One region of the Lonepinella sp. BR2474 genome, then DNA from elsewhere that is predicted to be linked to it. Evidence: riboswitches for the same ligand, from Rfam matches in the RefSeq annotation. Region 1 holds a riboswitch; each other region holds the start of a gene.
The links. Region 1 has a riboswitch for thiamine pyrophosphate ahead of ACTG7Q_RS06240 (ABC transporter substrate-binding protein). Riboswitches for the same ligand answer to the same signal wherever they lie in the genome.
Positions count from the first base shown of each region.

Region 2: linked by a shared signal. The riboswitch ahead of thiM (hydroxyethylthiazole kinase) and the one ahead of ACTG7Q_RS06240 (ABC transporter substrate-binding protein) in region 1 are both predicted to bind thiamine pyrophosphate.
Region 3: linked by a shared signal. The riboswitch ahead of tenA (thiaminase II) and the one ahead of ACTG7Q_RS06240 (ABC transporter substrate-binding protein) in region 1 are both predicted to bind thiamine pyrophosphate.

Region 1 is NZ_JBPDVH010000004.1:24,143-28,433, forward strand. It holds gene uvrD (DNA helicase II) at 1-2,098, opposite strand, end outside; TPP riboswitch at 2,211-2,312, shown strand; gene ACTG7Q_RS06240 (ABC transporter substrate-binding protein) at 2,387-3,442, shown strand; gene fdhD (formate dehydrogenase accessory sulfurtransferase FdhD) at 3,439-4,263, opposite strand.
Region 2 is NZ_JBPDVH010000001.1:77,192-81,482, forward strand. It holds gene folB (dihydroneopterin aldolase) at 1-42, opposite strand, end outside; gene thiE (thiamine phosphate synthase) at 51-719, opposite strand; gene thiD (bifunctional hydroxymethylpyrimidine kinase/phosphomethylpyrimidine kinase) at 709-1,521, opposite strand; gene thiM (hydroxyethylthiazole kinase) at 1,514-2,311, opposite strand; TPP riboswitch at 2,362-2,474, opposite strand; gene folA (type 3 dihydrofolate reductase) at 2,516-3,007, opposite strand; gene ACTG7Q_RS00415 (DUF1523 family protein) at 3,012-3,533, opposite strand; gene ACTG7Q_RS00420 (Rpn family recombination-promoting nuclease/putative transposase) at 3,607-4,291, opposite strand, start outside.
Region 3 is NZ_JBPDVH010000001.1:14,337-18,627, forward strand. It holds gene ACTG7Q_RS00065 (type B 50S ribosomal protein L31) at 1-15, opposite strand, end outside; gene metE (5-methyltetrahydropteroyltriglutamate--homocysteine S-methyltransferase) at 291-2,561, shown strand; TPP riboswitch at 2,631-2,727, shown strand; gene tenA (thiaminase II) at 2,719-3,384, shown strand; gene ACTG7Q_RS00080 (glycosyltransferase) at 3,474-4,291, shown strand, end outside.

The DNA of each region.
Region 1 (4,291 bases):
CTTGACCAAATTTGGCGTGACGCACTTTCTGCCCTTTTTGCCAACCGCTGCCATGTGGTGCAAAAAGACGGTTATTTTGCACCGCACTTTGCGTGGCGTGATCGTCCACTTTTTGCTGATTATAGGCTCTCGTCACCGTGCCACGTAAACGAATGGTTTGTAAACAGGCTTCTGGCAGTTCATTAATAAAACGAGAGGGAAGATGTTGTTCTTGAGTATTATATAAACGGCGACTTTCCGCATAGCAAATCGTCAATTTTTGCTTGGCTCGGGTAATTCCTACATAGGCCAAACGGCGTTCTTCTTCCAATCGTTCTAAATCAAATAAGGATTGTTTACTTGGGAAAATCCCCTCCTCAACGCCCACCATAAATACCCGTGGAAATTCCAAGCCTTTGGCGGAATGCAAGGTCATCATTTGTACGCAAGATTGGTGTGGACTGGCTTGCTCCTCACCGGCCTCTAAGGAGGCATGGGTTAAAAAGGCGGTGAGATCGGTCATGTCCTCCGCCTCCGCAGGCTTAATAAATTCACGGGTGGCGGACACCAATTCTTCCAAGTTTTCGATCCGCACTTCGCCTTTATCGCCTTTTTCTTCTTGGTACATTTTATACAAACCAGATTGCTTAATCACAAAATCTGTTTGCTCAAATAAAGGCATTTGGCTGGTATCTAATGCCAAGGCGTTAATTAATTCCACAAAACGCAACAACGCCGTGGCCGCTCGTCCTGCCAATTTGTTATCGGTGATCGCCACTTGGGTCGCTTGCCACAGGGTAATTTGACGTTCACGAGTAAGTTCACGCAAGGTTTCCAAGGTGCGCTCACCAATGCCACGGGTTGGCGTGTTAATCACACGTTCAAAGGCTGCATCATCATGTGGATTATTCACTAAGCGTAAATACGCCAAGGCATCTTTAATTTCTTGCCGCTCGAAGAATCGCATACCGCCATAAATACGATAAGGAATATCCGCTCGAATAAAGGCCTCCTCCAACACCCGAGACTGGCTGTTGCTGCGATATAACACGGCGCAATCATGTAATTGTCCGCCATCTTCTAGCCAGATTTTCACTTGCGCCGACACAAACAAGGCCTCATCTAATTCATTAAATGCCGCATAGATCCCGACGGGTTCCCCTTGCTCACCACTGGTCCACAGGTTCTTGCCTAACCGATTGCTATTGTTGGTAATTAATTGGTTCGCCGATTGTAAAATATTGCCCGTTGAACGGTAATTTTGTTCTAACCGAATGGTTTGTGCTTGATGAAAATCACGTAAAAAACGTTGAATATTCTCAATTTGCGCCCCACGCCAACCGTAAATAGATTGATCATCATCCCCCACAATCATCACCTGACCCGTTTTGCCTGCGAGTAATTTGATCCACGCATATTGAATCGTATTAGTGTCCTGAAATTCATCCACCAAAATTTGACTAAAACGGCGTTGATAACTTTGTAAAATCAACGGATTATGCGCAAATAATTCATAGGCTCGCAACAAAATTTCAGCAAAATCCACCAAACCAGAACGATCACAGGTTTCTTGATAGATCTGATAAATCCGCACCCATTCTTGCGTTTCTCGGTTGTGGCTGACTTCAATTTGATGGGGGCGTAATCCCTCGTCTTTTTGCTTATTAATAAACCAACAGGCCTGTTTCGGCGGGAAATTTTTCTCGTCATAGCCGTGTAATTTCAACAGCCGTTTAACCAAGCGCAGTTGATCTTCACTGTCTAAAATTTGGAAATCCTGTGGCAATTTGGCGTCGGCATAATGGGAACGCAATAAACGGTGGGCAATGCTATGAAACGTCCCCACCCACATGGAAAATAGATTACGTTGCGAATATTGCGCCAAAGTAGATTGGATTCGCTGACGCATTTCGGCAGCGGCTTTGTTGGTAAAGGTCACCGCCATAATGCTCCCCTCGGTAATATTTTCTACCGCAACCAACCAAGCCACACGGTGCGTTAACACACGGGTTTTACCACTACCCGCCCCCGCTAACACAAGATAATTCCCCAACGGGGCGGAAACTGCCTCACGTTGTTTATCATTTAATCCATCCAGTAATTCTGAAATATCTGCCATAACGATCACTTTTATCTGTTTTTATTTACAGTGCAGTATAGCGAGTTTTTTCACGGAAAACAATTAAAATTTTATGCTTTACAACAACAAAATTCGATCATATAGTAAGGCTCGTAGTTAGTCGGGGTGCGACCCTTTTTTAATGAGTCGCTGAGAAAATACCCGTGAACCTGATACAGTTAATGCTGACGTAGGAAACTAACGGACGGAACATCAATCATCTTTTTGTCCCATTCTTAGCCAAATTCCTGTTAGCTTATTTTAATCATCAACATTAAGGATAAGTTAATGCAAAACCCTATCAAAACCAGTCTAAAATACACCGCACTTTGTACTGCTTTAGTGGCAATGAACCCCCTTTCTCATGCTTATGCAGAGGGCAAACTCACGGTATATTGCAGTGTGCAAAATACCACTTGCGAAAAAGTGACCCAAGCCTTTGCTAAAAAGTACAATGTGGACGCTAAATTTATCCGTGATAGCACGGGAATTGTGCTAGGCAAAATCAAAGCAGAAAAGAAAAATCCACAAGCCGACGTGTGGTATGGCGGTACACTAGAGCCACATTTGCAAGCAGCCGATCAAGGTTTGCTCGAACCCTATCGTTCCCCTTTACAAGCGGATGTGATGCCTCAATTTCAACCGCTGATGACCAAACTAAATCATCATATTTCCATTGTCTATTTAATGGAATTAGCGATCGGGGTAAACACGGAAAAACTGGCTAAATTAGGCATTCAAGCACCCAAATGCTTTGCCGATTTGCTCGATCCCGCTTTTCACGATCAGGTGCAATATCCCGATCCTCGGGTGTCTGGCACGGGCTATTCCTTTTTAAGTACCTTAGTGCAACTTTGGGGCGAAGAAAAAGCCTTTGATTATTTCCAAAAACTGCACCGTAACGTGACACAATATACCAAAAGCGGTTTAGCCACCAATCGCCTCTCCACGGGCGAAGTCGCCGTAGACATTAGCTTTATGCACAGTTATGTGAGAGAAAAAGACAAAGGCGCCCCTGTAAAAGGGATTTTACCGTGCGAGGGGGCAGGTTATACGTTGGGGGCGGCGAGTATCATTAAAGGGGCCAGAAATCCTGATAACGCCAAATTATTTATTGATTGGGTGATGAGTCCAGAGGCTCAGGAAATTCCATGGCGACAAGGTGATTCTTATCAAATCCCCACCAATATTCACGCTCAACCGTCACCCAAAGCAAGCGATCCGACAAAATTAAAACTCATTGATATTGATTTTATTCGTTTTGGTTCGGATAAAGAAAGTAAACGCCTGTTAGAAAAATGGTTCGAAGTCACCAAAACCCAATCGGATACGCCAAAAAATTAATCGTATTTTAACCGCACTTCGCCGTGATAAATCGTGGCTCGCCCTGTTCGTGCAAAACCGATCAGGGTGAGATCGCAATCTTGCGCCATGTTTACCGCAAGATCGGTGCTAGCCGAAATCGCCACCAGCATTTCAATACCGCAAGTCACGGTTTTTTGCACCATTTCATAACTGGCCCGACTGGTCACTAACACCAAGCCTTGGGGTTTGCCAGTTTTGGCGTGCCAACCTAACAATTTATCCAATGCCACATGTCGCCCCACATCCTCCCGAATCGCCAACAACTTGCCTTGCGGATCGAAAAACGCCGCCGCATGGGTTGACCCCGTTTGTTTGCCTAACATTTGCGCCTGTTGAATTTGCGTTAAACAGTCGTCTAATCGGTGAATATCAAAGGTCAACGTGCGGTGTAATTTTGCCAATTTTTTGCTCACTTGGCTTAATTGTTCTGAACCGCAAATACCGCAGCCTGTTCTGCCTGTCAAGGTACGGCGGTGTTCTTTCAAACGCATAAAACAACGGCTCGCCAATTCAATATGCACCTCAATACCTTGGCAACTTTCCACTCTGTCCACGCCATAAATATCCGCCGGCTTGTCAATAATCCCCTCGGTTAAAGAAAACCCATAAGCAAAATCCTCCAGATCGCTCGGCGTACACATCATCACGGTGTGAGAAATGCCGTTATAGACTAGAGCGACAGGGGTTTCTACGGCTAAAAAGTCTGCTTGGGTTTGTATTGTTAATTCTCCCTCTGAGGATTTTCTCAAAGTATGAATCTGACGTTGTTGGTATGCGGGAAAAGCGTTTGTTTGAAACATAGATTCTGTAAAATTGACCATTTTTAGA
Region 2 (4,291 bases), on a different contig from region 1:
GGCAAAGGCCGTCAGTTCATGGATAAATATTTTATCTGTCATCTTATTCCTTAATATTTCAATTTTTCCACCGCAGTTTGGATATTTTCTGCTTGGGTAATGGCAGAAATCACAGCCACACCATCTGCGCCCGCTTGTTTTAATGTGTGAGCATTATACTGATTTATGCCACCAATCACCACAAAAGGCTTACTTAATGCGTAATCCTTTAATTTTTCTACAAATTCTACACCTAACACAGCGGAATGATCGGCTTTTGAGCCAGTGGGGAAAATCGGGCCCACACCAATATAATCAATCTCCCCTTGTTGTTGAGCGGCTAAAACCTGATCTAAGTTATTGGTGGATAAGCCAACGATCAGTTTGTGTTGCGTTTTTTCTAACACTTGCTGAATTGCCATATCCGATTGCCCGACGTGTACGCCATTTGCCCCAATATCCACGGCTAATGCGACATTATCATTAACGATAAATGGCACTTGATATTGGCGACATAACGCTAAGCATTGTCTGGCGAGCTGTTTTTGTTGTTCTGGCAGATGTGCTAACGAATGTTTACCTTTATCCCGAAATTGGAAACAGGTAATGCCCGCTTGCAAGGCTTGTTTTAATATCTCCAGTAGATTTTGAGCGGGATCACCCGACAAGTGTAGGCAATCTTGCGTACCCGCAATAAAATACACCGACAACATTTGTTGAATTTGTTGCTTATTGTTCATCTTGATACGCCCAATGGTTAGTCGGTCCGTGTCCATGACCGAGATTTAACGGGTGACTAATCGCCGCCGTGATATAGGCTTTGGCAGTGCGAATGGCTTGTTCAACGCTGTTGCCTTTGGCGAGTTCGGCGGTAATACAAGCGGAGAACGTACAACCGGTGCCGTGGGTTTGGGCGGTCGGGAAACGTTCGGCTTGTAGGCGGAATTGTTCGGTCGGGGTGAAAACCCAGTCCAAACAGACCGCACTTTGTGAATTGCCACTGTGTCCGCCTTTAATCACTACGGTTTCCACGCCCCATTGTTGTAATAAGCGAGCGGCACGTTCCGCACTGGCATCGTCCACCACTTTAATGCCCGTTAAGGCTTCCGCTTCAGGCAAATTCGGCGTAATCACCGTGGCTTTTGGCAAAATAAACTGTTTTAAGGCGGTCACGGCATCTTGTTGCAATAAAGATGCTCCACCTTTGGCGATCATCACCGGATCTAACACAATTTGAGGAAACTGATATTGCTCCAGATTTTTCGCCACGCATTGAATAATCTCCGCATTGCCAAGCATACCAATTTTTACTGCATGAATATCAAAATCTTCCGCCACGGCTTTAATTTGCGCAGAAATGGTGGCAAGGGGAATCGGGGCAATATCAAAGACACCTAAAGTATTTTGGGCGGTCACTGCAGTAATCGCCACCGTGCCAAATACGCCTCGCATTTGAAAAGTTTTTAAATCCGCTTGAATACCTGCTCCGCCACCGCTATCGGATCCTGCGATGGTTAAGGCTTGTGCTACTACGTTAGACATGATCAATCCTCGCTAATTGGTTAATTTTTTCAGGGGTTAAATCGGCTAATTGATTGATAAATTGTACGGCAAAATCGCCTAATTGATTGTGTAATCCTTGGGCGGCGAGTTCGCCAGCTACGGCATAGGCGGTGCAAGCCTCAACGCAAGCGTTAAATTCATCGTCTTTTTCCGCCACACCGAGAAATGCCCCAACCACGGCACCGAGTAGGCAACCTGACCCCGTGACTTTAGGAAATAGTGGCGTGCCGTTGGCAATTTTGGCAACCCGTTTGCCATCGCTGATATAGTCAATTTCACCGCTGATCGCCACACAACATTGGTATTTTTGAGCGGCGACTCTAGCAATGTCGGCAATATCACCTTGCCCCTCGACTGCGTCCACGCCTTTTGTTTGCCAAGCTACATCCGCCAAAAACGCTACTTCGCTCACGTTACCACGAATCGCAGAAATCTTAACCTGCTCTAAAATCTTCCGCACCGTGGCACGGCGATAGGCTGTTGCACCTGCACCCACTGGATCTAACACCACAGGTACGCCGTGTTGATTGGCGGCTTGCCCAGCGATAATCATGGCCTCCACATCAAAATCATGAATGGTGCCAATATTGAGCAAAAGTGCGTTGGAAAATTGTTGAATTTCTGCCGCCTCCTCCGACATGGTCGACATAAAAGGGGAGGCACCGAGCGCCAGTAATCCATTGGCAGAAAAGTTGGTGACCACAATATTGGTCATACAATGTACCAGTGGATTACGTTCTCGAACAAGATTTAAATACTTGAATTGCATAGAATTTCCTTTACCTATCCGTGAAAAGAAAAGATGCAGCATAATGGGCGGATAAAATGAAGATAGTTCCCTACGCCAGTATTAGCTGTATCAGGTTTTACGGGTATTTTCTCAGCCGCTATGTCGTCGCTATGTCGTCATAGTAGCACCCCGACTATGGGTTTAGTTTAGAATGGTTTTGAGTTTAAAACAAGCATAAATTGACTATTTTCTGGTTAATACCAAAAACCGCAGATCATAGGCATTCTGTTCATCTTTTTCCCGAAATTGTTCCACTTCAATATGCCACTCGTCCCAGTTAATCGCAGGGAAAAAGGTATCACCATCCAGTTCGGTTTGAATTTGCGTAAGATAAAGTTTGTCTGCTTGGGGAAAATATTGCTGAAATAATTGCCCGCCACCGATCAACATCATCTCTTGGTCAGGGTTTAAATCTCGAGCAAATTGCACCGCAGTTTCTAGGCTGTTTTGCCAAATAACGCCCTCCGCCTCAAATGGCTGGCGTGAAAGCACGATATTGGTGCGTTTCGGCAAGGGACGGCCGATACTTTCAAAGGTTTTCCGCCCCATAATGACCGTTCTTCCTTGGGTATTTTGGCGAAACCACGCCAAATCCGCAGGCAAGTGCCACGGCATTTGGTTATCTTTGCCAATCACCCCATTTAGGGTGGTGGCGACAATGAAACTTAATCCCATAGACTTATTCGCTATCAAACCAACCACGGATAAATTGAATGGAGAAGAACAAAGTAATCAAGCCTAAGAAATAGAAAATATAGCTTAAAATCGGCATACTTGGACTCGTGTCTGTTGCTTCTTTCATGGACACCATATTGCGGTATTCATCAAAAATCACTAAACGCCAGCCATAGTATTTCACTTCCACCATTTGCTTGTTGCCAGCAAAATTCGACGCTTTGGCTTGTAAATCCGCTGATCCAAATTTGAAATAGAACGGAAAACCCCAACGGGTATCTTCATTGCGATACACCATGGGTTTTTCTTCTCCCGCTTTTTGGGTATAAATATAATACACATCACGAGTTGGACCATCTGCTGGATTGGCTTTGGTAATCGGGCCGTCTTTATCCACTCGTTTGACTTCTACGCCGGTAATATAGGTCGTGTCGTAATGGGGGAAAATAAAATGGATACCCGAAAATAATACTGCGTGGAATAAAATCACCACCAAAAAGAGAAAATATTTGATTGTTTTACGCATAATAAAAGTTCCTATTAAAAGTCCCCCCTTTGGGAGAGGGGAAAGTTTTTACACCTCTATGATTAAATTCTAATCAATGTCCCAATTTCTTGATTTCATCAACAGGCAAGCCGACCGCTTTAGAAATAATCTCTAAATCCAATCCTAGAGAAAGCATATTCTTAGCACTCTTCCGTAACCCGTTTAGCTCTCCTTGTTGCATACCTTGCTGTATCCCCTGCAAAATCCCTTGCTCTGTGGCATATTCTAACGCAGAAAATTCATCCCATTTACGTTTTAAGCTCACATCATACATTTCTTTTTCTCCCTTGCTTAAATTGGTGTATTCGGCGATTTTAAACAATTTTTGGAAAACCGGTTTTTTTAAGAAAGCAGGCAATTTTTTTAAGTTCGCCATATTTTTCAATACGTATAACCACTTGTCCAAATCGCTTTCCAACGCATATTCAGCTTTGTGAAAATTCAGTAATTCAATATAGATGAACCCAAGTTTATCATAAAAAATTTCGCCTGTCTTTTTGTTGAATAGGCAAATATCGTGTAAATATTCATCAGTATCGGAAAAATGAAAACCGTCCATCAGGGCGATCACATAAACTTCAGAAATCGCATAATTCCAACCGCTGATTCCCCCTTGTGGCGCTTGATCGCTGATCAGTTTGCTACCATAGTAAATAGTGCGTTCTTTAAAATACGTTTGCTTGCTCCGTTGCACTTCAATAATAAATTGAGAATCATCATCTGTTGTGCAAGTGAGA
Region 3 (4,291 bases), on a different contig from region 1:
GATTCCTTTTTTCATATTTACACCTTATTTTTTATTGAAAAATAACTAGACTGCGAATATTACCCTAAATAGGCGCATTTCGCAAAACTTATTTTTCAAAAACAAAAAAGATTTTCACCGCACTTTTGTTTATCGATTCTTTATCCAATATTCAATTATTAAAATTATTCATACAAAAAATGAAAATTATGAGTTTGCTTAATAAACTAGAATTCGGCATTATCTCAATCAAGCGGACGTTTAGCCGTCTAAATAGAAATTTATTATTCCCATTATAATAGGAGCAAGATATGACCACATTTCATGTATTAGGATTCCCTCGTGTTGGTGCAAAACGTGAACTTAAATTTGCACAGGAACGCTACTGGCGTAAAGAATTAAGCGAGCAAGATTTATTAGATTTAGCCAAAGCCTTGCGTGAAAAAAATTGGCAACACCAAGCGGATGCCAATGCCGATTTCGTGGCAACTGGCGATTTCACGTTCTACGATCACATCTTAGATTTACAAGTGGCCACTGGCGCCATTCCTGCACGTTTCGGCTTTGATAGCCAGAATTTAACCTTAAGCCAATATTTTGAATTAGCACGGGGTAACAAAGATCAATTTGCGATTGAAATGACCAAATGGTTTGATACTAACTACCATTATTTAGTACCTGAATTTGCCAAAAACACCCAATTTAAAGCTAACCCCGCTCATTATGTGAATCAGTATCGTGAGGCAGTGGCGAAAGGACATAAAGCCAAACCTGTGATTGTTGGCCCATTAACATTCCTTTGGTTAGGGAAAGAAAAAGGCGAAACCTTTAATCGCTTTGATTTATTGAAAGATTTAGTGCCAGTTTATCAACAAATTTTAACCGCACTTGCCAACGAGGGCGCCGAATGGATTCAAATTGATGAACCAGCATTAGCCTTAGATTTACCACAAGCATGGATCAACGCATTCCAATCTGTGTATGCGGAATTAAGCCAAGTTAAAGCGAAAATTTTATTAGCCACTTACTTCGGTTCTGTGGCAGAACATGCGCCATTATTGAAAGCCTTGCCAGTGGCAGGTTTACACCTGGATTTAGTACGTGCACCAGAACAATTAGCCGCTTTCACCGATTATAACAAAGTGCTTTCTGCGGGCGTAATTGACGGTCGTAACATTTGGCGTGCGAATTTAAACAGCGTGCTTGATGTGTTAGAACCATTAAAAGCAAAATTAGCGGATCGTTTATGGATTGCCCCAAGCTGTTCATTATTGCACACGCCTTATGATTTGAGCGTAGAAACCCAATTACAAGCGAACAACCCTGATCTTTATTCTTGGTTAGCGTTCACCTTACAAAAAGTGGAAGAATTAAACGTATTAAAACAAGCGTTAAACAATGGCCGTGCGTCAGTGCAAGCCCAATTAGGCGCCAGCCAAGCGGCGGCTGATGCTCGTGCGAACAGCAAAGTGATCCACAAAGCGGAAGTGGCAGCACGTTTAGCCAATCTTCCAGCCAATGCGGATCAACGTAAATCGCCATTCGCAGAGCGTATTGCTAAACAAAATGCGTGGTTAAATTTACCCTTATTGCCGACCACCAACATCGGTTCATTCCCACAAACCAGCGAAATCCGTCACGCACGTGCCAGTTTCAAAAAAGGCGAATTATCGTTAGCCGATTATGAAACAGCAATGAAAAAAGAAATCGAATATGTGGTGCGTAAACAAGAAGAATTAGACTTAGATGTGTTGGTGCACGGTGAGGCAGAACGTAACGACATGGTGGAATACTTTGGCGAATTATTAGACGGTTTTGCATTCACTAAATTCGGTTGGGTGCAAAGCTACGGTTCACGTTGTGTGAAACCACCTGTGATTTTCGGTGATGTCACCCGTCCAGAGCCAATGACCGTACGTTGGTCACAATATGCGCAAAGCCTGACCCAAAAAGTGATGAAAGGGATGTTGACTGGTCCTGTTACTATTCTGCAATGGTCATTCGTGCGTAACGATATTCCACGTTCAACCGTATGTAAACAAATCGGTGTGGCCTTGTCTGACGAAGTATTAGACTTAGAAAAAGCAGGCATCAAAGTGATTCAAATCGACGAACCTGCCATTCGTGAGGGCTTGCCACTTAAACGTGCGGACTGGGATGCCTATTTACAATGGGCAGGCGAGGCGTTCCGCTTGAGCTACATGGGCGTGGCAGACGATACGCAAATCCACACTCACATGTGTTACTCTGAATTTAACGACATCTTACCTGCCATTGCAGGCTTAGATGCTGACGTAATCACCATTGAAACCTCACGCTCTGATATGGAATTATTAACCGCCTTTGGCGATTTCCACTATCCAAACGACATTGGTCCAGGTGTATACGATATTCACAGCCCACGTGTGCCAACAGAGGCAGAAGTGGAACACTTGTTACGCAAAGCATTAAACGTAGTGCCAAAAGAACGTTTATGGGTTAACCCAGACTGCGGTTTAAAAACCCGTGGCTGGCCAGAAACTATCGCGCAATTAGAAGTGATGATGAACGTGACGAAAAAATTGCGTGCTGAATTAGCGTAAGATTTCGTTGAATGAAAAGCCCTGTAAAAATACAGGGCTTTTTTTGTTGATTATTTTTTGTTACACTCAAAACCCTAGTCGGGGTGCTTTTTCATCAAGAGCTGAGAAGATACCCGTTGAACCTGAAACAGCTAATACTGCCGTAGGAAACTAAATTATGATCTATAAAACTCATTTTATTCAAACCCTTATCCAACAAGCTCAACCTCACTGGCATGATTATGTTGAACATGATTTTGTGCAACAGCTCGGGCAAGGCACGCTACCAGTCAGCCGTTTTCAATATTATTTAAAGCAAGATTATTTATACCTTTTCCACTACAATCGTGCCTTAGCCTTAGCGATATTTAAAGCGGAAAATTTTGAGCAAATGCGAGAAATTCATCAGGCCATTACGGTTTTATTAGAAGAAATTCAATTACATATCGATTTCTGTCAAGAATGGGGAATTGCTGAACAAGACTTACAGAATCTTTCTGAAGATCCCGCTTGCGTGGCCTATACTCGTTATGTACTAGATTGTGGTATCACGGGTGGACTTGCTGAACTTTATGCGGCTATTGCCCCTTGTGCTATTGGTTATGCGGAAATTGGCTTACGTTTAAAACAACAAAATAGCGCGCCCAATAATCCTTACCAAAAATGGATAGATGCTTACGCCGATGAAAGTTTTCAAACTGCGGTGGAAAAATATCAAGATTTTTTAACCGCACTTTGCCAAGATTTAAACCCAAAACAATTAGCCAATATTCAGCATATTTTCACCACAGCGACCCGAATGGAAGTGGCATTTTGGCAAATGGGGTTAGAAAATGGGGCGTAAAAAATACAGAAAAAACACCGCACTTTTGCTAGCCCACCTGCATTTAAAGCGGAGATTTTAGGATCTCCACTTTTTTTATTATATAATCAGTGGAAATTCTTGTATTTTATGAGCTGACGAGTAATGAATGGCAATCAATCAATCAATCAATCAATCAATCAATCAATAGCAGTTTAACCTTTGCTGTCGTCACTTCAACTATTGGCCGTCCTGAATTGGAGCGTGCTATTCTTTCTGTGCAAAATCAAACTTATCCGTGCCAACATTATGTGTTTGTGGATGGAAAACAGTTTTGGGATAAAGTAAAACCACTTGAAGAAAAATATCCTGATGTCATTTTTACTTACTTGCCGATGAATACGGGAGCAAATGGATTCTATAACAGTTATATCAATGCCATTGCCCCCTTTTTGGTAAAAGAAGACATTGTCTGTTATTTGGATGATGATAATTGGTATGATACAAATCATATTACAAGTGCGCTGTATTTTTTTGAAAAATATTCTCTTGATTATGCTTATAGTTTACGAAAACTTTACGATCACTCAGGGGAATTTATTTGCAATGATGATATTAATGCGTTGGGTTTCTGGCGAGCAGAAGTGCCATTGGCCCACATTGAGTATTCTACGTTTACCTATGTCTTTAATAATGACGACTATTTTTTAATTGATGTGAACTGTTTGATGTTAAAACGATCGTTGGCGATGGCACTTGCTCATATTTGGATAGAAAGAGGCCATGGCAATGATAGATGCATAACACAAGCATTATTTGATGCAAATGACCGATTAACGGGCTGTAATACCGCACAACATAGCGTCAACTATGTGTATGATCTGCTTGCTACACGCCGCTTACCCCCTGATGCACTAACGGAATATCACGCCGTACACAATGAGTTAGT